4 regions of the Paraclostridium bifermentans genome follow, and region 1 is predicted to be linked to each of the others. Evidence: riboswitches for the same ligand, from Rfam matches in the RefSeq annotation. Region 1 holds a riboswitch; each other region holds the start of a gene.
The links. Region 1 has a riboswitch for cobalamin ahead of KXZ80_RS10620 (ATP:cob(I)alamin adenosyltransferase). Riboswitches for the same ligand answer to the same signal wherever they lie in the genome.
Positions count from the first base shown of each region.

Region 1 (3,217 bases):
ATGCTTTTACTACATTTTGAGATGGTCTTGATGATGCATTCGTATCAATTAAGTATACTTGTCCATTTTTTACTGCATTTATATTTTCCCAACCTTCACGTCCTTTTATATCTTTTACTGCATCTTGAACGTAATTTACATTAGTTAATATTACATCTGGATTTTTTTCTATAACTGACTCCTCACTAGGTGATATCCAAGATTTTTGGTCAGCGAATATGTTTTCTCCACCCACTAACTCAATCATCTCATTTAAAAATGTACCATTTCCAAAGCTATATAAATTTGGTGCTGGCCCTATTTCAACGTAAACTTTCTTTTTATCTTTTATAGTTTTTCCTATTTTAGCTATTTCATTAACTTGAGATTTCATATTATCAACAATTTTTTGTCCTTTTTCTTTTGTTCCAGTTATATCAGCTATAAACATTATGTCATCGTATATACCTTGTATGCTATCACTACTTGGGATATATGCAACACTTATACCAGCCTCTTTAGCCACTTTAAATGGATCTTCACTATTTCCAGTTTTATTATGTCCTGATGCTATAATCATATCTGGCTCTAAAGATACTATAGCCTCAGCATCTGGGTTTGCAAAATCTATTAATTTTATATCTTTAGGTAGTCCAGGTATATCAGCTGAATATTTATCAACAGCTACTAATTTATCAGCAAGCCCTAATTCAACTAGTACTTCTGTATTAGATGGAGCTGTAGATATTATCCTTTCTAATTTTTTAGGAACTGTAAAATCATTTCCCTCTCTATCTTTTACTACTGTTTCTTTTTTACCGCATCCAGCGACTGCTAACATAACTACTAAAATAGCAGTTATTAATGTTAAAATTCTTTTTTTCATTTTTATTCTCCTTACTTATAATTTCTACTTATAAATTCAGTTTCTTGTATTCCTTCATCTTTATTAAGCTTTATAGCTAGTATAAAGAAATATCCAGATAACAGATTTGCAAAATCAAATAATAATTCATCTACATCATTTCCATTTTCCTTATATCTATGTAATAATCTTACCAATGCTTTGCACTTTGTTCTTATAATATGTGCATAGCTTCCACAAACCCCACCTTGAGGTAAAACAAATTTATCAAAAATACCTTTTATCTCATCTTGGTAAGATAGTGTTCTAGATTCTAACCATTTTAACTCATTATTTGTTACGCTTACAAATGTTCTAAGTGATGCATTCATGTGATATACAAGTTCATTTATTTTACTTAACTCGGCTTTTAAATTTTCATCAATTATAAAAGCTCTTAGTAATCCTATTGTACTCGATATTTCATCTGTAAATATTTCATAGTCACATCTTAAATCATCTGATTTATCATATAAAAATGGATATGCTAAATATTTTGACATTTTTTCATTCCTTTCGTGTTGATTTTACATAACAATAGATATAATTCTATTTTTGTTGTAAAATTCCTTTTATTGAAATTTATTTGTAAAATAAATAATTTTCAATAAATTAATCTCCTAGTTTTGTATAAACACTTAAACCTAGCTTATACATTTAAAAAGACATACCCAGAGAGTATGCCTTAATTTATTCATGTATAATAATAGCCTTTATCCAACCCTCAGAAGATAATTAGCCTTTAAGCATTGGCAGGTATCCCGGCTCAGCTTCATTCTACTCTCAATCCTTCCCAATTTCTCAGTGGATACTTAGATTTCGTCAGCTTTACGGTTACTGGGGTAGCTTAGAATTTACATCTAATTCCCTATTAAGTCTATTGACACCTAATACTTACTATTTAATTTTCATATTGTTATATAGTCCATTATACAACAATATGAAATAATGTTCATTATATATTTCTAATTTGGTAAAATAAAATTTCTATCTATTTTTTCTACTTCTTATAAAATCTATTATAACGTATAAAACAATTAATGCAGTTATAATCATAACTATATCCATTATCATAGGACTAATTCCCATTCTATACCCCATATATCTAAATGGATTATATCCTCCAAATCCAAAAAATCCTCTACCATATGCTGGTGGTATATATGTTCTTCTACTAGATCTACCACCATAGTCATCATACTCATCATTTTTTTTATTTTTAGAATTTGAAGTATCGTTTTGATTAGATTTAGAGCTTGTATCTGGTTTAGTACTAAAACTTCCTGAATCAGGCTTTGTTGTGCTTGATTTTGGCTTTGTAGTATTATTATTTGAATTATTGCCAGTAGTTCCTTCATTTATTGTTGTCTCAGGCTTTGGTTTAGTACTAAAACTTCCTGAGTCTGGTTTTGTTGTACTTGATTTTGGCTTTGTATAACTACTGCTTGGTTTACTAGAGCTAGAACTTGGTTTGCTAGTGCTAGAACTAGATTTAAAGCTACTTGAGCTCGATTTAAAACTGCTACTTGATCGACTTGAACTATGTGAGCTATGCGAACTATGTGAAGAGCTTCCTTTAGCTACTTGATATTCAACATTTGATATTTCATTTTTATTTGAAGTTGCATATGACTTTTCTATTGAAAAAGTAAATGCACAAGTTATAGCAAATATAAATACAGTTAAAAAAAGAGTTATATTCCTTTTTAATTTGTTCATTATACATTTAACCCCATTTCTATGAACTTATTATATAATCTATCTAAATTTGATGTATCTTCTCCATCTATTACTGAATCATAGCTTTCTTCCCCTTTAAACTTAAAATACTCTAATAGCTGTTGATTGTCTTTATCTTTACTATCTACCAGATATACATATCTTCTCAAAGATTCATCTTGTATTTCTATTAAGTAACCCTTAACATCAAACTTGAATTCTTCATCCCCATTATATAAAGTTACTATATCTGTAGATTTTGTAAATACAAATTTTTCCTTGTCGCAATCATACGTGTACTCTAATTCTCTACAATTTATACATCTATTAAAATTGCACTCACTTACACAATTTATACACTTGCACATTTTACATTTGTCTAACTTATTTATAGACTCTCTTTTATCTCTAGTTAAATAAGATTGTATTTCATCTTCTATATCATTTTTCTTTTTAAACAACTTAGAGAATATATTTTTATCTTCATTTTTTTCTTCTTTTTCCAAGTCATTTAAAAAAGCTATATACCCTGATAAATCATCTAACTTTCTTATAAAAATTCTTTTTCTTAATTCTTCATCGCTTAACATTTGCTTTAAATCATTTGCTGCAAAT
Region 1 is NZ_CP079737.1:2,206,124-2,209,340, forward strand. It holds gene KXZ80_RS10615 (ABC transporter substrate-binding protein) at 1-865, opposite strand, end outside; gene KXZ80_RS10620 (ATP:cob(I)alamin adenosyltransferase) at 877-1,386, opposite strand; cobalamin riboswitch at 1,618-1,790, opposite strand; gene KXZ80_RS10625 (hypothetical protein) at 1,871-2,602, opposite strand; gene KXZ80_RS10630 (hypothetical protein) at 2,602-3,217, opposite strand, start outside.

Region 2 (3,217 bases), 810 kb from region 1:
TGCCTGTATTTGCAAGAATGGCTATTGTAATAGCTTCTTATAAAAGTGTAACACCAAGAAAAAATGGTATGGGGAATGTTTTTATAGGAAAGCCAACTTTAAATATGATTTTAATTGGGATATCATATACAGCAATATTAGTAGCATTTATAGGTTCAGTATTATTTAATTTAGATGTAATAAGTATAATTAAAGTAATAACATTTATACCAGTTATGATTATATTTACTAGAGGTTTTGTTAAATATATATATTCAAAAATAGATGGAATAACAGGAGACATACTTGGATGTACATCCGAACTTGTTGAGGTTGTATATTTAATATTTATATATTTGACATTTGGATTAAAATAAGAGGTGAGATTATGTCAAAGCTTATATTAGTAAGGCATGCAACGACAACTGATAATATAGATGGAAATTTATCTGGGCATATAGATAGTGAGTTAAGTGATTTTGGAAAAAAACAAATACTTAAACTAAATAAATTCTTAGAAAAAGAGAATGTTGATTGCATATATACAACTACATCTACTAGAACTAAGAATACGATAAAGGATATAGCTAAATTTAAAAATTTAGAAATTGTTGAGAGTGAGAATCTTAAAGAAATTAGTTTTGGGGATTTTGAAGGAATGAATTTTGAATATATAAAAAGTAATTTTCCTAAAGAATTTGAAAAAATAATTAAAAATGGATTCGAATACAAATATCCAAATGGGGAAAGTTTAGTAGATTCTTATAATAGAGTCTGTAAAGAAATAAATCATATACTGGATTGTAACAAAAACAAAACTATTTTGATATGTGCTCATGCAGGAACAATAAGAAATATTATTTCTTATTTAATTGGGAATACACATGAGTATCATTGGAATTTTAAAATAGACAATGCATCAGTTAGTATTATAGACATAGTAGATGGATTTTCTGTAATTCATACACTAAATAATACTTTATATTTAACATAAATACATATGAAAATATCATAAAAATAGACATAAATTAGGTTCTTCATTAAAGATTAATAGGGAAAAAGGTTAGAATCCTTTGCAGCCCCCGCTACTGTAATGCTGACGAAACTATTAGACACCACTGTGATTTTACGGGAAGGAATAGGACTAGGATGAAGCTGAGTCAGGAGACCTGCCTAGTTTATGGAAATAAAGTCTTCGGGGTGAAGGATTTTAAAATTGGTTAAGTATATACTTTTTTAAGACCTATCCATCGTGGATAGGTCTTTTTTGCAATTAAAAAACAATATAAATTGGAAAGGAAACTTTTATTATGAGTAAATCATTAATGTTTTTAGGAACAGCTTCTAATGTAGGTAAAAGTACTTTGGCTGCTGGGTTATGCAGAATACTAAAACAAGATGGATATAGTGTAGCACCTTTTAAATCTCAAAATATGGCATTAAATTCATACATAACAAAAGATGGGTTAGAAATGGGGAGAGCACAAGTTACTCAAGCTGAAGCGGCTGGAATTGAACCTGATGTTAGAATGAATCCAATTTTATTAAAACCATCAGGTAAAAATAGATGTCAGGTAATAGTAAATGGAAAAGTTCTTGATAACGTAAGTTCTAGTATATACCACGATTATAAAGAAGACTTAGCCTTAATGTTAAAAAAAACTTATAAAGACTTAAGCGATGAGTATGATGTAATTGTTTTAGAAGGTGCAGGAAGTTGCGCAGAAATCAATTTGAAAGATAGAGATATTGCTAATATGGGAATGGCCGAAATTGCAGATGCACCGGTAGTATTAGTTGCTGATATAGATAGAGGTGGAGTGTTTGCATCTATAGCTGGAACAATGATTTTACTAGAAGAAAAAGAACGAGAAAGAGTTAAAGGTGTTATTATTAATAAATTTAGAGGTACTGTAGAGCTTTTACAATCAGGAATAGATATGCTAGAAGATATTATAAAAGTTCCTGTCATAGGAGTAGTTCCATATAGTGATTTAAATATAGAAGATGAAGACAGTGTAACAGATAGATTTAAAAAACAATTTAAAAAGAATGATGTGAATATAGAGATAATAAGAACACCGTACATGTCTAATTTTACAGACATGCATATGCTAGAGATACAAGAAGATGTAAGTATTAGATATATAGAAAAAGGAGAGTCTTTATCAGATCCAGATATGGTAATAATACCGGGGAGTAAAAATACAATAGAAGATTTAATTTATATAAGAGAAAGTGGATTAGAAAAACAAATAAAAGATTTACAAAAACAAGGAAAATTGATATTTGGAATTTGTGGAGGATATCAGCTTTTAGGTAATAAATTATATGACCCGGAAGGTATAGAGGGATCTATAAAAGAGATTGATGGAATCGGACTTTTAGATATAGAAACTAAGTTTGAAAAAGAAAAAGTTACAACTCAAGTTGAAGCTATTATAAATAAAGATTTAAATGGATACTTAAATTCATTAAGCGATATTAGTGTAAATGGATATGAAATACATATGGGTGAAACAGATATAAAAGGAAAATCACTACTAACAATAACTAAAAAATTAGAAGATAATGTTTCATATCAAGAGGGATGTATAAATGAAGAAGGAAATGTAGTTGGAACGTACATTCACGGTATTTTTGATGATGCTAGTTTTACAAGAGAAATATTAAATTCAATAAGGAAAAATAAAGGATTAGAAGAAAATAAAAGTTCTATAACTTCATTTGAAGAATTTAAAAATAAAGAGTATGACAAGTTAGCAAAAATACTAAGAGAATGTTTAGATATGAAAAAAATATATGAGATTATAAATGGTTAGGTGATAATATGAAAAAAATATTGATAGCAGGAACAAATAGTGGAGTTGGAAAAACTACTATTTCACTGGGAATAATGCAAGCTCTAACTAAAAGAGGCTTAAAAGTTCAACCGTATAAAGTGGGACCAGATTATATAGACCCATCGTATCACACATTCATAACTGGGAGAGACTCAAGAAATTTAGATTCATATATGTTGGAAGATGAAAAAATTAAATATATAGTAAATGAAGCATCAGAGGAAGCTGATATATCGGTAATAGAAGGGGTTATGGGATTGTATGATGGATTTGGTATAGATTTAGATGCATGTACAAGTTCATATACTTCTAAATTATTAAAGGCTCCAGTTATATTGGTTATAAACGGAAAGGCTATGTCTTCTTCAGCAGCAGCTATGGTTCTTGGATATAAA
Region 2 is NZ_CP079737.1:3,013,052-3,016,268, reverse strand. It holds gene cobS (adenosylcobinamide-GDP ribazoletransferase) at 1-356, shown strand, start outside; gene KXZ80_RS14550 (histidine phosphatase family protein) at 368-973, shown strand; cobalamin riboswitch at 993-1,170, shown strand; gene KXZ80_RS14545 (cobyric acid synthase) at 1,290-2,801, shown strand; gene KXZ80_RS14540 (cobyrinate a,c-diamide synthase) at 2,810-3,217, shown strand, end outside.
Region 2: linked by a shared signal. The riboswitch ahead of KXZ80_RS14545 (cobyric acid synthase) and the one ahead of KXZ80_RS10620 (ATP:cob(I)alamin adenosyltransferase) in region 1 are both predicted to bind cobalamin.

Region 3 (3,217 bases), 1.3 Mb from region 1:
TTCCTTCTGCATCATTTTTTATATAAACTATAAAACTTGAAAATGCACTACACACAGAACTCAAAGCCATTCCCGCTAATAATAGTTTTGTAGAGTTAGATCTTGACCCTGTGTTTGAAATCATTAAAACTAGCATCGAGACTAAAAATGCACCAAAGAATGCAAATATCCCTATTGAGTTTTGTCCTAATAAAGTTGTAAATCCTAACATTATAGCTATTGTAGCCCCTAAGGATGCTCCAGATGATACGCCAAGGATATAAGGATCTGCTAGAGGGTTTTTTACTATAGCTTGCATTACAACTCCACATACAGATAGTCCTATTCCTACACATAAAGCTAAAATTATTCTAGGTAGCCTAATAAACCATACTACATCATGGATAGCTCCATTAGATAAATTATTTTCATTTCCTATACTAAATAGTTTATACCCTATTATTTGATATACTTGCTTTATGCTTATGTCACTTGAACCTATTGTTACCGCAAATAAAATAGATAGAATTAAAGCAACAATAAGTCCCATAATAACTAATATATATAAAGGCTTTGTTTTAACAAAGCCCTTTTCTTCATTATTTCCATATTTTCTTAAGCTTTTCGTTGATTGCATATGCCTATGTCCCTCTTTCTACTTACTTGGATAAAGTCCATTTGCAAAAGTTTCTATTCCATCTATAGTTCTTACTCCACTACAATACATTTGTCCTAGTTCTATTGGATAAACTCTATTATTTTTAACTGCATTTAAACTTTGTAATGCTTTGTCTTTCATAACTAAATTTTTAGTTTCTTCAGCCTTTTTACTATCATCATCTCTATTCATATATACTACAAATATACTGTCTGGATTTAATTTTACTAAATCTTCTTTACTTAGTGGATTCCCATTTTCATTTAATAATTTCGCACCTAGTTTAGTTACCATATCTCCTCCTAGAGTGCTTTTTCCATATCCACTAATTTTATCATCGTAAAATTCAACTATTAAAGTAGTTTGTTGCTTTTTGCCTTTTTCAGACTCTACAACTTCATCTACTTTCTTATTTATATTACCAACTATATTTTTAGCTTTATCTTCAACGTTAAATATTTTCCCTATATTTAAGATATCTTCACATTCATTTTTAATAGTTTTATGCTCTACTGCTCCACTATTTAATGCCATGTATGTATTTGTGCCTTTATTTTGCCAAAAATCTACTGTTCCTAATGTTTTATCGGTAAACAAAGAATCCCATCCTACTATAAGATCTGGCTGTAACATCATAGTATTTTCTTTAGACGGCGTAAACTCATCTAAATACTTAACCTTTTTAAAAGCTTCTTTATATTCATCTTTAACCTTATGGTCTAACCCAGCCGCCGCAACTATATTATCTTCTAACCCTAATGCTAGCATAGTTTCTATAGAGTCTTGATAAACTGCAAGCGCCTTTTTAGGTTTTTCTTTTATAGTAACCTTTATTTCTTCTTTGTTACTATTGTGCGTAGTAATAGTTACTGGATAATAATTATCCTTTGTTTCATTTGTTTTTTCTACCTTCTTTGCAGTAGTGTCTTCAGTTTTAGTTTCGGTTTTACTGCACCCTACAAAGCTTAGCCCTATAACTAAGCTAAGCAAACTTAATTTAATTTTTTTTGATATTTTCATTTTGTCTCTCCCTCCGAAAGTTTGTTTTATCTAGGCAGGTCTCCTGACTTATACATCATCCTCATCTTTACCTTCCCAAAGAAATTCTTCAGTGGCTTAAAAAAGACTCGTCCGTAATTACAGTAGCGGGGGCTGTTGATGATTTTCACATCATTCCCTATTAATTAATAAAAACCTAGTATTTATATTTATCATTATAATGTTATCATAATCCGATTCATTTTTCTATAAATTGCAAAATTTAGACATCTTATTTTTTAATCTGTATCAATTTTTTACTTTCCTTGCATTATTTAATTAGACCTTTAAGTATAAAACCCATTAATATTTAAGTTTTTTAGCATAAAAAAAACTCGCTTTCATAGTTATACAAAAGCGAGTTTTTATATTAAGCTAATTCTAAAGCTATATTCATCATTCTTGTAAATGCAGTTTGTCTTTCCATAGCAGTAGTTGCTTCTCCTTTGAAAGGACAATCAGAAATTGTTAATATACAAAGAGCATTAACTCCAGCTCTTGCAGCATTCATATAAAGTGCAGCTGATTCCATTTCGACAGCTAGAACACCCATTTTAGTCCATTTTGCTAAAGAATCTAATCCTTCATCTCCATAGAATACATCACTACATAGTATGTTTCCAACTTTAGGCTCAACCCCTTGGCTTTTCGCAACATCTACAGCCTTACTAAGTAATTCATAGCTTGCTACTGGTGCAAATGTTCCTGGTAAGTTGTATTGAGCTGCATAATTAGAATCTGTACAAGAACCCATTCCTATAACTATATCATGCATTTTTAAATCTTCATGTAAAGCTCCTGCAGAACCTATTCTTATAAGATTTTTAACTCCATAAAAATGGATTAATTCATATGTATATATTCCTATTGATGGACAACCCATACCTGTACCTTGCACTGATATTTTTTTACCATTATAGTATCCAGTATAACCATTCATACCTCTTACAGTGTTGTATTGAACAACGTCTTCTAAGAAAGTTTCTGCTATAAATTTAGCTCTTAGAGGATCCCCTGGTAATAATACTGTTTCTGCTATATCTCCTAATTTACCGCTATTGTGTGGTGTTGGTGCTCCCATTGCCATAATTTCATTCTCCTTTAACTATCATTAATATTATTTAAACTTAATTATCATCTTATTTAATATCAATAATTATATATACAATTTAAAATTGAAATACTTTTCCTTATAACATATATGTACTTGTATATATTGATATCTTATTTAGTCTACACTCTTTATCTTTTAGCATACACTATATTATATGTATATATTACAATTTTTTATTCACTAGTACAATACTTTCTGCCAATTTTTATAATTTTTAAAATTTAATTACATTTATAGTTTAATTAAATATAAAAAGCTTTATCAATCATAATGTCACATTATATTGATAAAGCTTTTTATTTAAAGTCTTATATTATGCAAATTTCTTATTACTCGATTTTATAACCTGTTGAGCTATATTAGCAGAATGATCTGATACTCTTTCTAGATTACTAATTAAATCTAAGAATATAACTCCAGAGTCCACA
Region 3 is NZ_CP079737.1:943,865-947,081, reverse strand. It holds gene KXZ80_RS04575 (FecCD family ABC transporter permease) at 1-616, opposite strand, end outside; gene KXZ80_RS04570 (ABC transporter substrate-binding protein) at 635-1,657, opposite strand; cobalamin riboswitch at 1,674-1,851, opposite strand; gene deoD (purine-nucleoside phosphorylase) at 2,046-2,756, opposite strand; gene KXZ80_RS04560 (Na/Pi cotransporter family protein) at 3,103-3,217, opposite strand, start outside.
Region 3: linked by a shared signal. The riboswitch ahead of KXZ80_RS04570 (ABC transporter substrate-binding protein) and the one ahead of KXZ80_RS10620 (ATP:cob(I)alamin adenosyltransferase) in region 1 are both predicted to bind cobalamin.

Region 4 (3,217 bases), 810 kb from region 1:
TCAAATGTATCCCCTACTCCATCTAAATGCAATCCTCCTGTTAATACAACAGTTGCTATTAATATATTTACAGATGTTATATAACTATCAAATACTAAACTTGATACTAGTCCAACTATAAAGTATAAAATTCCAAGCACAAATCCTACTAAAGGAAAGTAGTACATAGTTTTATGAAACTCATCATCAAATCCTATATCGACTCTAATTGGAATTCTAGTTAAAAACTGTAATATTCCTATAAATCTTTTCATATTACTACTCCTTAATTTTCATAGGTATACCACTTACAACAAAGTAAACTTCATCAGCACATTTAGCTATATACTGATTTATCCTACCTACTATATCAGAATATACTCTACAAAGTTTATTATCAGGCACTAAACTCATACCTAACTCATTAGTTACTATTACAAAGTATAAATCTGTTTTTTTAATTTCATTTATTAGCATTTCAATTTGTTGTTTTATATACTTTTCCATCTCATTAGTTTCTTCTGGTGTGCATTTATCAAAATCTATTCCATAGTCAAATATCAAATTATTAACTAATAGTGTTACACAATCCAAAATAACAGTTTGATGTTTATTACCTAAATTATCTATTATCGAATATATATCTTTAAAAACTTCATAAGTTTCCCAATTACTCGGTCTACTTTCTTTATGTTTTTTAACTCTATCTTTCATCTCCTCATCAAAAGGAGTAGAAGTTGCTATATATGCTGTTGAATTTTCTCTACTTATACATAAACTTTCTGCAAAACTACTTTTTCCAGATCTAGATCCACCAGTAACTAAAATTAACTTGCTCATAAATTTCACCTTCTTATTTTCCTATATCTACTTCATCAGTTGTTGCCATATTTTTATATGCGTAATTTGCAGCTTCTATAATATTGAAGGCTAATGCTGAACCACTTCCTTCACCTAATCTCATATCCATATTAAGCATAGGATTTAACTTTAATATTTCTAAGGCCTTAGCTGCCCCTGCTTCTGCTGATGTATGTGATGCTATCATATACTCTTTAACCATAGGATTTATAGTGTATGCTATTAAAGCTGCTGCATATGATATAAATCCATCAATAACTATTGGAGTTCTATTAGCAGCACAAGCTAAAATCACGCCTGCCATTCCACCTATTTCAAAACCTCCAACTTTAGATAATATATCAACTCCATCTAATTTATCTGGCTTATTTAATTCAATTGCTTTTCTTATCGTGTTAGCTTTATGAGCTACTCTATCTTTTTTAAGTCCTGCTCCTATTCCTGTAACATCTATAGGATCACAATCAGCTATAACAGAAACTATAGCGCTACTTGGAGTAGTATTACAAATTCCCATTTCTCCTATTCCTATAAGGTTATATCCTTTTTCTATACTCTCATTTGCTACTTTTATACCTATTTCTAAACATCTAATGGCTTCTTCCCTAGTCATAGCTGGCCCTTTTGCCATATTAGAAGTTCCTTTTCTAATCTTATAATCTATAACTCCATCTAATTTTTCATCTGTATTTATTCCTAAGTCAATTGCAATAACATCAGAATTTACAAATTTAGATATAGCTCCTACTCCACATACCCCTTTAGTAAAGTTCGGAAATTGAAGTCTAGTTATTTTCTGAGGGTCTGGTGCTACACCTTCTTCATATACTCCATGATCTCCTGCAAAAGCAATCACTATTTTTTTATCTGTATCAAAATATTTTTTTTCAGTTATTCCTGCTATTTGTATACATATATCTTCTAATTTTCCTAAGCTCCCCACAGGTTTAATTAATTTATCTAATCTATCTTTCGCTGCATTCATATGTAATTCACTTAATGGCTTTATGTTATTTATCGTCTGTTCTAAAGTTTTCATGACTACCTCCTTAAATTACAATAAAAAAAGACTTAACTCAAGAGTTAAGTCTTTAAATATGTCATAAAAATATTTTAAGATTTAAATTCTTCACCCCGAGAACCTAGTTATATAATATACTAGGCAGGTCTCCTGACTTAGCTTCTTCCTTGCTCTAACCTTCCCGTAATTTTAACAGTGGTAAATAGAGTTCGTCTGCATCACAGTAGCGGGGACTGTAGAGGGATTACACCTCTTTCCCTATTAATCTTAAATGTAAGAACCTATATATATTTAAGTTATTTAATTTTGTTTTATTGATATTATATATAAAAAATCTCCCCACATACAACTAATTCTACATTAGTGTACATAAATCCTTTAATTTTTTCCATTGTAATTATTTACTTATCTATTTGAGTATATATAATAATACCATAAAAATGATTAATTAGATAGAGTTCGTTGGAATATATTATAATATACACCTTTTTTACTTAAAAGTTCTTCATGTGATCCTGACTCAACAACCTGCCCTTTATTTAAGACATAGATTTTGTCAGGATTCATTATTGCAAATAATCTATGTGCTATAACTATAACAGTTTTATTTTTTAATAATTCACTTATATTTTCTAATATAAACTTTTGAGATATATTATCTAGTGCTGATGTTGCTTCAACTTATACACGTACCAATTAAAATTCCTGTATATTATTGAAATACAATAAGTTCCCCTATACTCATATTTCCTTTTAACCTTGCCTTATTTCTATTAGTTTACCATCACTTATAGTAATCATTATATCTGCCATTTTTGCTATTTTTTCATCATGAGTTATCATAACTAAAGTCTGATTAAATTGTTTAACACAGCTCTTTAATATATCCATAACTTCGTCACTAGTTTTACTATCTAAATTTCCAGTGGGTTCATCTGCAAATATTATAGATGGTTGATTTGATAAAGCTCTTGCTATTGCAACCCTTTGTTGTTGTCCCCCCGATAGCTCATTTGGAAATTTTTTTATTTGATCTTTTAATCCTAATCTTTCGATAGTACTATCAATATACTTTTTATCTACTGGTTTTGAGTCAAGAGATATTGGTAAAATTATATTTTCATATACATTAATAACTGGTATTAGGTTAAAACTTTGGAAAACAAATCCGTATTCTTGTACCCTAATTTTAGATAATTTATCATCATTTAATGTATATATATCCTGATCTCCTAAATATACATTTCCTGATGTAGGTTTGTCCAATCCTGCCATACAATGAAGCAAGGTACTTTTACCACTTCCGCTTTCTCCAACAATAGCAGTAAACTTACCACTTTCTATTTCTAAAGTAAT
Region 4 is NZ_CP079737.1:3,016,430-3,019,646, forward strand. It holds gene cobS (adenosylcobinamide-GDP ribazoletransferase) at 1-254, opposite strand, end outside; gene cobU (bifunctional adenosylcobinamide kinase/adenosylcobinamide-phosphate guanylyltransferase) at 259-819, opposite strand; gene cobT (nicotinate-nucleotide--dimethylbenzimidazole phosphoribosyltransferase) at 833-1,879, opposite strand; cobalamin riboswitch at 1,986-2,161, opposite strand; gene KXZ80_RS14570 (ABC transporter ATP-binding protein) at 2,615-3,217, opposite strand, start outside.
Region 4: linked by a shared signal. The riboswitch ahead of cobT (nicotinate-nucleotide--dimethylbenzimidazole phosphoribosyltransferase) and the one ahead of KXZ80_RS10620 (ATP:cob(I)alamin adenosyltransferase) in region 1 are both predicted to bind cobalamin.